Regions from separate parts of the Solibacillus sp. genome, predicted to be linked through region 1. Evidence: predicted binding sites of a transcription regulator. Region 1 holds the regulator's gene; each other region holds the start of a gene.
The links. The regulator Rex, encoded in region 1, represses fermentation and respiration genes when NADH is low (regulators of the CRP and FNR family bind a similar motif). The targets are predictions, from matches to a motif close to TTGTGAAATATTTCACAA.

Region 1 (3,216 bases):
AAATCGCGCCATTATAACCTTTTAAATAGCCTTCCAGCCAAGACAGTGTTTCAATATCCAGATGGTTGGTCGGCTCATCTAAAATAAGAAGGTCGGGTTTAGACAAAAGAAGCTTAGCGAGGGCTAGTCGTGTCCGTTGTCCGCCGGATAAAGAGCGGATCGGCTTCTGATAATCTTCAGGGAAAAATTGCATCCCATGTAAAACAGAGCGGGTATCGGCTTCATACTGATAACCGCCTGCATCTTTGAAATCATGCTGCAACTGATCATACTCTGCCATGATGCGTGCATATTGTTCTCTATCTTCATATATTGCAGGATCGGCCATTTGCTGTTCAATGTGACGCAGCGTTTGCTCCTGATTTTGCAGATTTGCGAAAATTGTCATCATTTCGTCCCAAATCGAAAGTTCAGAGTCGATGCCTGCATGCTGCTCTAAATACCCGATTTGAATATCTTTTGGAATAATAATTTCACCAGAGTCATAGCTCATTTGTCCGGCAATTATTTTTAATAGCGTGGACTTGCCGGCGCCGTTTCGTCCTACTAATGCCACACGATCACGGTGCTGTACTTCTAGTTTTACACCGCTTAATATTTCATCTGTAATAAAGGATTTATATAATTGATTTACTTGTAAGACAATCATGTTTACACCTCAGTTTCTCCTATTTAGTTTAATGGATGCGAACATTGTACGCAACGATGGATACTTTACTTGTCGCTCCTTGTTTAGTAAGATTAACTTGCTTCTGCACAAAGAGTGGAGTTCATGTTATGCGTGTGAGACCGCTTGGGCGCCAACTACGTGATTAAATCACGTTGGTCATCCTCGACAGGTTATACGGAGGCATTATTTGAAAAAGATTTCCAAATGTACATAGGAGGAGAATGTGTGAAACAAGAAGTAAAAATTCCACAAGCAACAACAAAAAGACTTCCTCTTTATTATCGATTTTTGAAAAACTTCGCAACTGAAGGTAAAAAGCGTATTTCTTCACAGGAATTAAGTGATGCGATGAAAATAGATTCGGCTACGATTCGACGTGACTTTTCCTATTTTGGAGCACTCGGTAAAAAGGGATATGGATATGATGTCCAGTATTTACTCGAATTTTTCCGTCAAACTCTGGACCAGGACGAGGCGATGAATGTTGCATTAATAGGGGTCGGGAATCTGGGGAATGGCTTACTAAAATATAACTTCCAAAAAAATCATAACACGCGTATCGTTGTTGCATTTGATACGAAGGCACCGATGGAAGGAACGACGATTAGTGATATTCCAGTATTCCATCCGGATCGTTTGGAGGAAATGTATGAGGAATTTGGCGCGGAGTTGGCAATATTGACGGTTTCATCCCGCTCAGCCCAAATGATGACAGACCGACTCGTTAAAATAAATGCAAAAGGTATATTAAATTTCACACCAGTACGATTATCTGTTCCCGACACAATCAAAGTGATGAACATTGATTTATCGGTAGAATTACAGGCACTTACGTATTTAGTACGAAACTCAGGTAAGTAACAAAATGTTCATTACTATAAATAGCAAATTCTAGTTAATTAATGTAAAATATACATAATAATAGAGGAGGTGGCTATAGTGATTGTACATCTAAATGCGATTACACCTGTGAGCCTGATTATCATTGGACTGATTGCTTTGTTAATATTCGGACCCAAAAAATTGCCATCATTAGGTCGTGCGATGGGGACAACTTTACGTGAATTCCGTAGCGCTACGAAAGGCTTGACGGATGACGATGACGATTTCGATACAAAGAAAAAAGTGATTGAACATAAAGAGAACGAAAAAAACGAAGTTAAGTAAAATAAGGATGTCTTGCTATGAATTCAAGAGAATTAACCGTAGTTGAACATATGGAAGAGCTTAGAAAACGTCTATTTTTCGTAGCGATTTTCTTCGTGATGGCTCTTTTCATCGGTTTCTATACGGCGAAACCACTTATTCGATACATTCAACGCAGTGATTTAGCTGCCAGTTTTTCGATGAACGCATTTAGTCCGGCAGATCCTTTAACCGTTTATTTACAAGTTACATTTATTGTAGCTGCCGTTATTGTATCGCCATTATTGCTGTACCAGCTATGGGCGTTTATAACACCTGGTTTGCATGAGGCTGAACGTAAGGCAACATTGAAATATATTCCGTATGCTTTTGTACTGTGTATAGGGGGAATAGCCTTTGCTTATTTTGTGCTATTTCCATTTATAATGCGCTTTATGACGGATTTATCCAATGATTTGAATATTACGCAAACAATCGGTATTAATGAATTCTTCTCATTTCTAATTAAGTTAATTGTACCCTTTGCAGTGTTATTTCAATTGCCTGTTGTTACATTGTTTCTTTCACGTCTCGGAATCATCAATCCGAAGCTTATGGTGAAATTTCGGAAATATGCATATTTCGTATTAATCGTAATTTCGGTATTGCTGGCACCGCCTGATCTAGTATCGAATATCATTATTGCGATACCGCTATTTGTTTTATATGAATTGAGCATTGTCATTGCACGTCTCGGTTATCGAAAATATGAAGTGGCTGAAAAAGAACGCATATTGGCAGAAGAAGAACGTGAACGTGAACTGCAAGTAGAGGAGCTACTTGAAATGCAGCGCAGGCAAATGGAACAGATGAATAATAGTTAAGATAACGCTATCGATTGAGGTAGCGTTTTTTTGTTTTCTATATATGGGGTATTAAAAAAACCCGCTATTTTACATAGCGGGCAATAGTTATACTTGAAACTTATCGGCATTCATTTGGATAAATGTGACGAAACCATTCAATAGAATATGGGCGATAATCGGTGTGAGAAGACGCTTTGTTTTATGGTATAAAAATGCGAAGATCATACCGCAAATTGTATACAATAAAATATGCGTAAAATCCATATGGATCGCAGCGAATACAATTGCACTAATTATGCTCGCAATCCAGAAATTATAGTTTTGTATAATAGATCCGAAAATGACACGGCGGAATACAAGCTCTTCCAAAATCGGTCCTAAAAAGACAGTAGCAAGTATCATAATAGGTGCTACCTTTGTGACACCCATAATTGCTTCGGTATTTTCCGAGCCCATATCAATTCCTAAAGCAAGCTCAATGTAGGCACCGATTGTCTGCCCTAAAAAGACTAAGAAGAAACCGATGATTCCCCAACCGATAGAAGCACCAATTGA
Region 2 (3,216 bases), on a different contig from region 1:
AACTAAAAAAGAAGGTGCACATACATGGATTACGTATGGGGAATCATAGGTATTCTGGGAATCGTAGCGATTGCCATCGGGTTATCGAATAACCGTAAAGCAATTCAGTGGAGAATTATAATTGCAGGATTGATTGTACAGTTAATCTTTGCTTTTATCGTACTAAAGTGGTCGTATGGTCGAGAAAAACTAATGGATCTTTCTGCAGGCGTGCAAAAGTTAATTAGCTATGCGAATGAAGGAGTTAATTTTGTATTCGGCGGGTTAGCGAATCCGGATAATGTCGGGTTTGTATTCGCGATGAGCGTATTAACAATTATTATTTTCTTCTCATCTTTAATCTCTGTCCTTTATTACTTAGGGATTATGCAATTTGTCATTAAGATTATTGGTGGTTTCTTGTCGAAAGTATTAGGTACGACAAAAGCAGAATCTGTAAATGCCGCAGCCAATATTTTCGTTGGACAAACAGAAGCACCGCTTGTAATTCGTCCATTTTTAAATAAAATGACAAGATCGCAAATGTTCGCGGTTATGACAGGTGGACTTGCATCAGTTTCAGGTTCTGTATTAATCGGTTATTCATTGTTAGGTGTTCCGCTAGAATACTTATTGGCGGCAAGTTTCATGGCTGCTCCTGCAGGATTGGTAATGGCAAAATTAATGATTCCTGAAACAGAAGAAGTGAATGAAGATGACTTTAAATTAGAGCGTAATTCTGAAGCGACAAATGTTATTGATGCGGCTGCAGCAGGTGCATCTGACGGATTGAAATTAGCTGTAAACGTTGGTGCAATGCTATTAAGTTTCATCGCGTTAATTGCTTTATTAAACGGTATTTTAGGCGGCATCACAGGATTGTTTGGTTTTGATAATGTTACGCTTGAAGGTTTATTAGGCTATGTCTTTGCGCCATTGGCATTTTTAATCGGTGTTCCTTGGGATGAAGCAGTGCGTGCGGGTTCATTTATCGGTCAAAAATTAATATTAAATGAATTTGTTGCCTACTCTAACTTTGGTCCGATTATCGGCGAGTTTTCTGATAAAACAGCCATCATCATTTCGTTTGCACTTTGTGGTTTTGCAAACTTAAGCTCAATGGGTATTTTAATCGGCGGTTTAGGTGGTATGGCACCACAAAAACGTACGATGATTGCACAACTTGCAATTAAAGCAGTTGCTGCAGGTACATTAGCTTCATTATTATCAGCTGCAATTGCTGGTATGTTTATTTAATATCTTTCAGTGTTCAAGAGACTGTGCTAAAAATATTTTAGCGCAGTCTTTTTTTAATACGTAATTTCTGCTGCGAGTTTTTCCAGTTCAGGCCGATTAGTCAGAACATACCCGCGATTTTGCTTCGTGATATAGCCGGCTTCGCTGAATTGTGCAAGGACAAATAGCAGGTGGCGATAGGATACACCTAAGTAATCACAGACTTCTGTATGTTTTTCTTTATAGAATTGTTGATCTGAGGATAGTAGAATAAATGAGGCTAATCGGTTTTCCAACGAATAGGCCTGGTTTTGTGTATATTTTGCTGTTGCTGTAGTTGCTTTGTGACTTAAAAAAAGACAGAGCATTTTCAGAAAAACAGGATCTGCTAATAATTTTTCCTTCACTTCCTGAATCGAAATCGCAAAACATACTGACTTTGATAAAGTTTGAATGCCTTTTGAATAGCGTTCAGCATTTAACAATTCCATTTCGCCCATGAATGTTGGCGCGGTAATAAAATCGATGAGCGAGATTTTCCCATTTTTATGGGTAATATATAATTTAGCTTTCCCTTCAACCATGTAATACAAATAGTCAGGGATGGAATGCTCGTGGAAAATAAATTCGCCTTTATCGAATTCATACACATGGATAAATGGTACAATATCAAACGAAAAATATTGGGAAATCGGGTATTGTTCGATATATGAGAGACTTTCATCTATTGGTAACTTTCTCAATTATAGAGCAACTCCTTCCAGTAAAATATGAGATTTCTCACATTATTGTAGTATTTCTCATGTTAATATTCAACTTAATAAAAACGAAAAAGGATGAAGACTATGAATAATCAGCGTTGGCTCGCAAAAAACTTCTTTATGTTCTTTATTACATGGGGGATTTTCCTGCCATATTGGACAGGTTGGCTTATTAATGATAAAGGGCTTACGGTTTCGGAAGCGAGCATTATAATGGGCTTTGGACTGGTTGCACGGGCCATCTCAACGATGTTTATTTTCCCGTTTGTTTCTAAAGTGATGAGCAACAAAAATGTGCTGATCTTTTTTACTGCAAGTTCACTAATTGTGACGCTGCTATACATACCGATTAATTCATTCAGCGGCTTATTTTTAATGACATTGCTGTTCAGTGCTTTTTACCCGGCATTATTACCGGCTGTTGAGAGCAGTGCTTCCACGTTAATGCAACATGGATCCATACATTATGGGAAAGCGCGTTCGTTGGGATCTTTTGGGTTTGTCGTCGCTGTATTAATCATCAGTATGATCAGCGGGATGTACGGGGAGCAAATGATTTTGTGGATGATGATTTTAGGTTTAGCGGCATTGCTCATCATTCAATTCATGCCTGCACCTCAAGTTTTAAGCTTAGTGCCTGTAAGAGAGAACGGAAAAACGCTCTCAATGAAAGGACTATTTGAAGTAAAAAGCTTTATCATCGTATTGTTTGTCGTCATTTTACTTCAGGGGGCACACGCATCGTACTATAACTATGGATATATTTATTTGCAGGATCTGAATGTAAATCCGTTTTATATCGGCATGATTTTAAATGTTGCAGTAATATTTGAAGTTCTTTATTTTTATAAGGCCGATACAATTCTAACAAAATGGAAGCCTTCTTCATTATTGCTTATAGCGGCAATTGGCTCGAGTATTCGCTGGATACTAGTTTACGCATTTCCGAATATGCCGATGTTTATCATATCTCAGGCACTTCACGCCCTGTCGTTTGCGATGGCTCATTATGCCTTTATCCGCTATCTTTCAAAAGCTTTACCACAGGAACAGATTCCAAATGCACAGGGGATTTATTCTGCACTTGCAATGAGTTTAAGTGCAGCGATTCTGACATTATTAGGTGGCGCACTTTATGAAATCGAGCCAGGTTTGGCGTTCTTAGGAATGACTATATGTACAGTGCCTGCAATCCTTTTAATTTTACTGACGAAAAAACGCTTTAATTATTAAGGAATGC
Region 3 (3,216 bases), on a different contig from region 1:
CTGTCATTCTTTGTCACCTCAATCACCATGGTCAAATACGTACGAATGAATTTCGCCGATTAATTCCCGGCATTTCTCAGAAAATGCTGACGTCCCAATTACGCGAGCTTGAGCAATGCGGTTTAATTAATCGTAAGGTGTACAACCAAGTACCACCGAAAGTTGAATATTCTTTAACCCCATATGGACACGAGATGGAGCCGGTGCTCAATTTACTTTGCACGTGGGGCGAGAATCACATTGAAAAATTAAAAGAGAATGGTGAAGAAGTTCTTCTTATGCAGCGAGATGATGATATTGCTGAGAAAAAGCTATCTTAATAAATAACGAAAGCCTCAAGTTAATAAGATCTTGAGGCTTTTCGTCTCTGCAATTTTCAAATCTTCAATTTAAACTAGAAATCAAAAGCTTCCGGATCTGGACCGACACGTTTATCTAAATTCATCGCATTAATTATCTGCATTTCTTCATCAGTAAGTCTAAAGTCAAAAATGTCGCCGTTTTGTGCCATCCGCTCTTTACGAACTGATTTAGGAATCGTGATTACCCCATTTTGAATATCCCAACGTAAAATAACTTGAGAATTTGATTTTCCATACTTTTCAGCAATTTTTGCAATCGTTGTATCATCAAGTAGACCGCCTTGCATTAATGGAGCCCAAGCCTCCAACTGAATATTGTGTTCTTTACAAAACGCTCGTAATGATTGTTGTTGTAAACGCGGGTGAAACTCTACTTGGTTAATGACTGGTGTTACACGAGCAGCTTTCAATAAATCCTGCAGATGCGAGATATTGAAATTGCAAACCCCGATTGCTCTGATTTTGCCTTCCAGATACAGATTCTCTAAAGCATTCCAAGATTCGGCAAATTTATTTTTACCCGGCCAGTGGATTAAATATAGATCCAAATAATCCAGTCCTAATTTTTCAAGGCTTTCTTCGTAAGCTGAAATAGTTTCCTCATAATTTAAACCGGCGTTCCAAACTTTAGAAGTGATGAATAAGTCCTTTCTATTTAAACCGGTAGAAGCCAGTGCTAATTTAATGCCCTCTCCAACACCAGCTTCGTTACCGTAAATAGCGGCTGTATCAATGCTACGGTAACCTGTCTCAATCGCATTTTTAACAATTTCTGCCGTTGTATCGTTTTCCACCTGAAAGACGCCAAGGCCCAGTGCCGGCATTTCTACCTCATTATTTAATTTGATTGTATCCTGTAAACTAGTTATCATTTATTGCTCCTCCAATTGAATAAGTATTTCGTTGCTTTTTTATTATGGATCTACTTGAAAGTTAAAAAAAGTACGCACTTTTTCGTTTCATAGCAACGTGGAGGTTCCTATTGAGTCAAATCAACCGTTTGAAGAGAAAGTTTTTTAGAAAAATTACAAGATGGGGAAAAGGAAGGGGGTAAAACACTTTTACTACTAAAGAATTTTTGTTTTCCATCATTATAAATACCCAATTAACCTTTAATAAAGATAAGAAACAACTGTTTTAATACTTTCAATATTAAAAATAATGAAGCGAAATTTTTATTATAAAATACACAAAATTACGCTAAATACATAAAAACGAAATTTTTTTAAATAATAAAATTACAGAATATTCTTGAATTAAGTTTTTCGGTCTTTTATTTCCGTTTTCTAATTGTAACAAACGAATCTTTGTGCTATCGTTGCTTATTGAATGGTATGTGAAAGTTTTTACAATCGGGTATGAAATTTTCGAAAAAATAATATTAAGTGATGGCAAAGGAGAGTTATTATGTCAGAAATGAATAATCAGCAGGTAGAAAAAGTGGCTGTTACACAAGAGCAATTAGATGTATTAGATCAGTTACTAAAGCCAGAGGTACAAGCTTCATTAACTACTTTAGTAGATAACTTACCAAAATTGGCTGAGATGACTACATTATTAACAAAAACGTATGAATTCGCTACTAGTGTTGCAACAGATGAAACATTAAAAAATGATACTGTTGCTGCTGTAACAGAAATGGCCAGCCCAGTTGTTGGTACTGCTAAATCATTGGCACAAACAGCGATCGAAGCGAAAGACCGTGCTGAAGTTAGCAATGAGACAGTAGGCGTTTTCGGCTTATTAAAAATGTTAAAAGACCCACAAGTTCAAGGGGCATTACGTTTTGCTAATGCATTTTTACAAGTAGCATCTGAACGTAAACAAATGAAATAATTTGTACAATCTAATCTTATTGGAGGATTTTTAATATGGTAACTAAAGAAATCGTTATTTTAGGTGCTGGATTTGCTGGTGTATTAGCAGCACAAACAGCTCGTAAATATTTAAATAAAGACGAAGCGCGTATTACAGTTGTAAACCAATTCCCTACACATCAAATCATTACTGAATTACACCGTTTAGCTGGCGGTACAATTGCTGAAGGTGCTGTTTCATTACCACTTGAAAAGATTTTCAAAGGTTTTGACATCAACTTGGAAATTGCAAAAGTAAACAGCTTTGACGTAGAAAGCAAAAATGTGTCACTTTCAAACGGCAAAACATTACAATACGATACATTAGTTGTTGCTTTAGGTAGCCAAACTGGTTTCTTCGGAATCCCAGGCTTAGAAGAAAACTCTTTCGTATTAAAATCAGTTGATGAAGCTAATGCAATTCGCGAGCATATCGAAGCACGCATTAAAGCATATGCAACAACAAAAGACGAAGCAGATGCTACAATCGTCATCGGCGGTGGCGGTTTAACAGGTGTTGAGCTTGTAGGTGAAATCGTTGACCACTTCCCTAAAGTTGCTGCGAAATACGGTGTTAAATTTGAAGATCTTAAAATCAAACTAGTTGAAGCAGGTCCGAAAATCTTACCGGTATTCCCAGAAAACTTAATCGATCGTGCGACTCAGTCATTATCGAAGCGCGGTGTAGAATTCATTACATCAACACCTGTTACTGGAGTTGAAGGCAATGTTATTCAATTAAAAGACCGTGAGCCGATCGTTGCAAACACATTAGTATGGACAGGTGGAGTTGCTCCGCTTCCATTAGTAGCTGAATCAGGTTTAGCTGCAGATCGCGGTAAAGCAACAATCAATGACTTCTTACAATCTACTTCACATCCTGAAGTATTTGTTATTGGCGATGCATCAGCACATATTCCAAATCCTGGTGACCGCCCAACTTATGCGCCAACTGCTCAAGTAGCATGGCAGCAAGGTGAAATTGCAGGTTACAACAT

Region 2: yeiL (transcriptional regulator YeiL) is a predicted target of Rex. The motif match lies at 1,984-2,001, and genes of this name have one in related genera.
Region 3: ABS917_RS11985 (helical membrane plugin domain-containing protein) is a predicted target of Rex. The motif match lies at 1,697-1,714, and genes of this name have one in related genera.

What each region holds. Positions count from the first base shown of each region.
Region 1 covers NZ_JBELZM010000030.1:6,498-9,713, forward strand. Annotated here, with positions in the region: gene ABS917_RS18335 (ABC-F family ATP-binding cassette domain-containing protein) at 1-649, opposite strand, end outside; gene ABS917_RS18340 (redox-sensing transcriptional repressor Rex) at 896-1,531, shown strand; gene tatA (twin-arginine translocase TatA/TatE family subunit) at 1,610-1,837, shown strand; gene tatC (twin-arginine translocase subunit TatC) at 1,855-2,679, shown strand; gene ABS917_RS18355 (CPBP family intramembrane glutamic endopeptidase) at 2,767-3,216, opposite strand, start outside.
Region 2 covers NZ_JBELZM010000002.1:146,566-149,781, forward strand. Annotated here, with positions in the region: gene ABS917_RS02835 (NupC/NupG family nucleoside CNT transporter) at 25-1,236, shown strand; gene yeiL (transcriptional regulator YeiL) at 1,290-1,958, opposite strand; gene ABS917_RS02845 (MFS transporter) at 2,061-3,209, shown strand.
Region 3 covers NZ_JBELZM010000011.1:68,426-71,641, forward strand. Annotated here, with positions in the region: gene ABS917_RS11975 (winged helix-turn-helix transcriptional regulator) at 1-320, shown strand, start outside; gene ABS917_RS11980 (aldo/keto reductase) at 395-1,234, opposite strand; gene ABS917_RS11985 (helical membrane plugin domain-containing protein) at 1,770-2,198, shown strand; gene ABS917_RS11990 (NAD(P)/FAD-dependent oxidoreductase) at 2,234-3,216, shown strand, end outside.